Regions from separate parts of the Pseudomonas sp. F2 genome, predicted to be linked through region 1. Evidence: predicted binding sites of a transcription regulator. Region 1 holds the regulator's gene; the other holds the start of a gene.

Region 1 (3,205 bases):
CCTGACCGATGGCCCACGGATTCCGGATGATCTGCATCTGCCGCGCCGTCATCAGCTGGTCAGCCGCGCCGTCAGCGTGCAAATGCAGGAAGAACCCAGCGAAGAAGCCATGGCTGACATGTTCGCTGATATCTACCACAGCCCGACCAAGCAGGTTGGCTGAGGTAATGAACAGTTTTTGTACCTACATCGATGGTCTGCCATGCATTGTTCCGGTTGTGAACGCGCAGCCAGTAATGTGGCCTCCGTCTATGCAAGACAAGGTAAAGAAATAACATGGGCAGCATGCATCCCGTACAGGTGATCGCGGTGACCGGCGGCAAAGGTGGCGTCGGCAAGACTAACGTGTCAGTGAACTTGTCTCTGGCGCTGGCAGAGCTTGGCCGTCGGGTCATGCTGCTGGACGCCGACCTGGGGCTGGCGAACGTCGACGTTCTGCTGGGGCTGACCCCCAAACGCACGCTGGCCGATGTCATCGAAGGCCGCTGCGAACTGCGCGACGTGCTGTTGCAGGGCCCCGGCGGGATCCGCATCGTGCCGGCCGCTTCCGGCACCCAAAGCATGGTGCACCTGAGCCCGGCGCAACATGCCGGTCTGATTCAGGCGTTCAGCGACATCGGCGACAATCTCGATGTACTGGTGATCGACACCGCTGCGGGCATTGGTGACTCGGTAGTCAGTTTCGTGCGCGCGGCGCAGGAAGTGTTGCTGGTGGTCTGCGACGAGCCGACCTCGATCACCGACGCCTACGCGCTGATCAAACTGCTCAATCGCGACTACGGCATGAACCGCTTCCGCGTCCTCGCCAACATGGCGCAGAGCCCGCAGGAAGGGCGCAACCTGTTCGCCAAGTTGACCAAGGTCACGGATCGCTTTCTCGACGTCGCCTTACAATACGTCGGCGCGGTGCCGTACGACGAAAGCGTGCGCAAGGCCGTGCAGAAGCAGCGAGCAGTCTATGAAGCCTTTCCGCGTTCCAAGTGCGCGCTGGCGTTCAAGGCGATCGCGCAGAAGGTCGATACCTGGCCGCTGCCTGCCAACCCGCGTGGGCACCTTGAGTTTTTCGTCGAGCGCCTCGTGCAGCAAACGGCAGGGCCTGTGTTATGACCGCCAGCGGTATGAACTACTACAAGAAATCGGCACGTGACGCGCAGTACGAGTTGATCGAGCGTTACGCGCCACTGGTCAAGCGCATTGCCTATCACTTGCTGGCGCGCTTGCCGGCGAGTGTGCAGGTCGAAGACCTGATTCAGGCCGGGATGATCGGCCTGCTCGAAGTCTCGACCAAATATGACGCCAGCAAAGGCGCCAGTTTCGAAACGTACGCGGGCATCCGGATCCGCGGCGCGATGCTCGATGAAGTGCGCAAAGGGGATTGGGCACCGCGCTCGGTTCACCGCAATACCCGTATGGTCAGCGATGCCATTCGCTCAATTGAAGCTAAAACCGGCCGTGACGCTAAAGATCACGAGGTTGCGGCCGAACTCCAATTGAGTCTCGACGATTACTACGGGATTTTGAATGACACGCTGGGCAGCCGGCTGTTCAGTTTCGACGACCTGCTGCAGGACGGCGAACACGAAGGGCTGCACGAGGATGGCGCCAGTGCTCATCTTGAGCCGTCACGCGATCTGGAAGATGAACGCTTCCAGGCTGCGCTGGCGGACGCGATTGCCAATTTGCCGGAGCGTGAGCGACTGGTGTTGGCGCTGTACTACGACGAAGAACTGAACCTCAAGGAAATCGGTGAAGTCCTTGGCGTCAGTGAATCGCGGGTCAGCCAGTTACACAGCCAGTGCGCGGCCCGCTTGCGGGGGCGTTTGGGGGAGTGGCGAGCGCGCTGAAGGCAGTGTGGGGACACTGCGAACGAGGCTGGTGCGGTGATGAACAGCACCGGTCTTGCTCTGTTGTGCTCCAGACAGTCATCGAGTGCTTTGCCGGATTGATTGAAATGGCGCGTCCAGGTGCTGGGCGCGTTTAAGACTGCTTGGAGGTCGAATTGGACAAGAACATGAAAATCCTCATCGTTGATGACTTCTCAACGATGCGGCGGATCATCAAGAACCTGCTGCGTGATCTGGGGTTCACCAACACCGTCGAGGCCGACGATGGCACCACTGCCATTCCGGTGCTCAACAGCGGAAGCATCGACTTTCTGGTAACGGACTGGAACATGCCGGGCATGACCGGTATCGACCTGCTGCGCCACGTGCGTGCCGATGAAAAACTCAAGCACCTGCCCGTGCTGATGGTGACTGCCGAAGCCAAGCGCGAGCAGATCATCGAAGCGGCCCAGGCCGGCGTCAACGGCTACGTGGTCAAACCTTTCACGGCTCAGGCGCTGAAAGAAAAAATCGAGAAGATTTTCGAACGCATCGGCTGATGAACGCGCGGGGGAGCTATGGAGCATAACGAATCTTCACAGGGCGATTTCGAATCGACCCTGAAAAAACACGCGGTCGAACTGGTCGAGAGCCTTGAAAAAGGCAGGTTCGGCGACGCTGTGCAACTGATCCATGAGCTCAATCAGACCCGTGACCGTGGCCTGTATCAGGAAGTGGGCAAGCTCACACGCGAACTGCACAGTGCGATCGTCAACTTCCAGATCGATCCGCACATGCCGCAGGCCGAGGAAGTGTCGCAAATCACCGACGCCACCGAACGCCTGGGCTATGTGGTCAAGCTGACCGAAGCCGCGGCCAACCGCACCATGGATCTGGTGGAAAGCGCGACCCCGGTGGTCAATGGCCTGGCTGAAGAAGCCCAGGCGCTGAGCACCGATTGGGGCCGCTTCATGCGTCGTGAAGTCGGGGCTGAAGAGTTCCGCGAACTGGCGCGCCGGGTCGACGGTTTTCTGTCACGCAGCAGCACGGACAACCGTGCGGTGTCGAGCAACCTGAACGACATCCTGCTGGCTCAGGATTACCAGGACCTCACCGGTCAAGTGATCAAGCGTGTGACCCAGCTGGTCACCGAAGTCGAAAGCAATTTGCTCAAACTCGTCCTCATGGCCAGTCAGGTTGACCGCTTTGCGGGCATCGAACACGACCGTGCCGCGATGCTTGCAGAAAAAGATCCACAAAAACATCTCTCGCAGGGTGAAGGTCCGCAGATTCATGCCGATAAACGAGAAGACGTTGTGTCCGGTCAGGACGATGTGGACGATTTGTTATCCAGCCTCGGATTCTAGAGTTTTGGAATTTTA
Region 2 (3,205 bases), 290 kb from region 1:
AGCTTGGCGATCAGGGCGTGGATCTGGCCGGTGGATTCGCTGGTGCGTTGCGCCAGTTGGCGGACTTCATCGGCGACCACGGCAAACCCACGGCCCATCTCGCCGGCACGTGCCGCTTCGATGGCGGCGTTGAGGGCGAGCAGGTTGGTCTGGTCGGCGATGCCTTTGATCACGTCGACCACGCCGCCGATTTCGTCGCTGTCCTTGGCCAATTGGGTCACGGTCAGGCCGGTTTCCCCGACGACAACCGACAGGCGCTGGATGGCTTCGCGGGTTTCCCCGGCGATGTCGCGACCGCGACCGGTCAGGCGGTTGGCTTCTTGCGTCGCGTCAGCAGTGCGCTGTACGTGGCTGGCCACTTCCTGGGTGGTGGCGGCCATCTGGTTGACGGCGGTGGCGACCTGTTCGGTTTCCACGCGCTGGCGCTCCAGACCGCTGGAGCTGTTGTGCGCCAGGGCGTCGGACTGTTTGGCCTGATCGGTCAGGTGCTCGGCGGTGTCCTGCAGACGGGTCAGGCAGGTTTTCAGGCGCGCTTCCTGGCTGAGGATCGACATTTCCAGACGCGCCTGCGCGCCACGGCTGTCGGTGTACATCTGCGCGATCAGCGGGTCGGAGGTGGTCTGCTCGGCCAGGCGCAGCAGGCGCTTGAGCCCGCGTTGCTGCCATTGCAGGCCCATCAGGCCCAGTGGTACCGACAAACCGGCCGCGAGGGCAAAGCCCCAGTGCGAGTTCAGCGTCGCGCCGATCACGAAGCTCAGCTGGCTGACCAGAATGAACGGCAGCCAGTCCTGCAGCACCGGCAGCCATTTGTCGCTGGAAGGGATCGCCGACTTGCCCTGGTTGATGCGTTGGTAGAGCGCTTCGGCACGGCGGATCTGTTCGGCGGTGGGTTTGATCCGCACCGACTCGTAACCGACCACCTGATTACCGTCGAACACCGGTGTCACGTAGGCGTTCACCCAGTAATGGTCACCGGATTTGCAGCGATTCTTGACAATGCCCATCCATGGCAAGCCTTGTTTCAGTGTGCCCCACATGTGCGAAAACACCGCGGCCGGCACGTCAGGATGACGGACCAGGTTGTGCGGCGCACGGATCAGTTCTTCACGCGAAAACCCGCTGATTTCGACGAAAGCGTCGTTGCAGTAGGTGATCACGCCCTTGGCGTCGGTTGTGGAAATCAACCGCTGCTGAGCCGGGAAAGTCCGTTCGCGTTGTGTAATGGGCTGGTTGTTACGCATGGTTTTTCAATCCGCAAGGCTTTGAAAGGTTGTCGGCGCTGACAGGAAATTATTGAAGTTTTTTTTCAGATATAAGTACGGCGTCGCAAAACCGCCCTTGCTTCAACCGGCCAGCATCGGATAGGTGAACAGCGCAAAATGCAGCAGGTTCAGCCCGAAATGCGTGGCGATCGCCGCCGCCAGCCCACCAAAACGGTAGGCCAGACCATAGCCGACCCCCGCCAGACCTGCCAGCAGCACCCAGTGCCAGCCTGCGCCCACATGCGCCAAGGCAAAGATCAGCGAGGCCAGCAGCAGGGCGAGGTTTTCGCCGTAAGGCAGGTGCTTGAACAGGCGGCTCAAACCGCCCTGTATATAGCCGCGAAACAGCGCTTCCTCGACCAGCGTCACCAACAGCAGATTGTTCAGCAGCCACAGCCACGCCTGATCGGGCCACTTCGGCGCCCAGGCAATCATGCCGAACAGAAGCGCTCCACCCAGCGCCATTACGGCGCTCAACGTCAGCCCTAGGGCGCTGGCGAACACTGTCAGACGCAGCGAGCGTGCCGCGACAATCCACGGGCAGGCGAGCAACAGCCAGAAGCCGATCAGGGGTTTGTCCAGATTCAGGTACATCGAAAACGGCACGGCGTTGTCGGTGAAACGCAGCGGGGCGATGGCCCGGCCGTTGGCGAATCCTGGCAACCAGTGCAGCGCCAGCGACAGCGCGAGGAAGATGAACACGGCATGCCCCAATAGGCGCGCCACCGGCACCTGTTGTTGGCGCACGGCGAAACCGGCCACCAGCAACAGTCCGAAGGAGATCAGCGCCAGCCAGCCGAGTTGGCCAAAGCTCAGCGCCAATCCATAACCGAGGCTGAGAAGTGCCAGATAGAGCCATGGCAACGCCTTCATCGAAAGTCCTTGTGCAGAATTTTGTGGAAGGGCTTTCTACACGGGTGAGGGCGTGGGGACAAGTAAAGGTGTGGCGGGAAACGGTGACACGCCGCAATCCGCCCTGTAGGAGCTGCCGCAGGCTGCGATCTTTTGATCTTGAAAAGCCAAAGTCAAAAGATCGCAGCCTGCGGCAGCTCCTACAGGGTTCTGAGTGTGGCTGAGGATCAGCGCAAGTTGAGTTTCGCCGCCGCCCGCTCGGTGATTTCCGTACGCAGTTTTAACGACGGCGTTGCCCGCAGGCGAGCCTCATCGATGATCGCGCTCGGTGCGGTATCAGGGCTGCCCGAATTGAACGGCGGTGCCGGTGCATATTCCAGTTGCAGCTGAATCAACTGCGCCGCCTCGGCCCCCACCAGTTCAGCCGCCAGCACCAGCGCAAAGTCGATGCCTGCGGTAATCCCGCCACCGGTAAACAGATTGCCGTCGCGCACCACCCGATCCTGCACAGCAATTGCGCCGAGTTTTGGCAACAGCTCGTGATAGGCCCAGTGGGTGGTCGCGCGTTTGCCTTTTAGCAGGCCCGCCGCGCCCAGCACCAGCGAACCGGTGCACACCGACGTTACATATTTGGCCTGCGCCGCCTGACGCTTGATGAACCCCAGCGTCTGCTCATCTTCCATCAGCGGCCCGACCCCGGCGCCGCCGGGCACGCAGATCACATCCAGATCCGGGCAGTCATCGAACGTGGTGGTCGGTTTCAGCACCAGCCCGGTGCTGGCGGTGACCGGCACCAGATCCTTCCAGACCAGATGCACCTGCGCGTCCGGCAGCGAGGCCAGCACGTCATAGGGGCCCGTCAGGTCGAGTTGCTGCACCTGTGGAAACAACAGAAAACCGATCTGCAACGCCATGATTCTTCTCCGTGAAAAGGGGTAGACGGCTTCACTGTAGGCGCGTAGGTTTTGGCGCATACGCCAATCAGCCCACGAATTACGCCAAATGTCGAAAACCATCCACGTTCTCGCGTTCGCCAATGTGCAATTGCTCGATGTTACGGGCCCGTTGCAAGTATTCGCCTCGGCCAACGA

The links. Region 1 encodes FliA, which starts transcription of late flagellar genes. Its sites were predicted from a motif close to CTAAAGTTTNNNNNNNNNNNGCCGNTAA; they were not measured.
Region 2: a site for FliA is predicted at 1,271-1,298, ahead of AC193Q_RS02105 (methyl-accepting chemotaxis protein). Genes of this name have one in related genera too.

The regions. Positions count from the first base shown of each region.
Region 1 is NZ_CM169904.1:165,781-168,985, forward strand. It holds gene flhF (flagellar biosynthesis GTPase FlhF) at 1-163, shown strand, start outside; gene fleN (flagellar synthesis regulator FleN) at 277-1,107, shown strand; gene fliA (RNA polymerase sigma factor FliA) at 1,104-1,844, shown strand; gene AC193Q_RS00730 (chemotaxis response regulator CheY) at 2,012-2,383, shown strand; gene AC193Q_RS00735 (protein phosphatase CheZ) at 2,402-3,190, shown strand.
Region 2 is NZ_CM169904.1:460,328-463,532, forward strand. It holds gene AC193Q_RS02105 (methyl-accepting chemotaxis protein) at 1-1,241, opposite strand, end outside; gene AC193Q_RS02110 (lysostaphin resistance A-like protein) at 1,344-2,135, opposite strand; gene inhA (isonitrile hydratase) at 2,342-3,028, opposite strand; gene AC193Q_RS02120 (GlxA family transcriptional regulator) at 3,117-3,205, shown strand, end outside.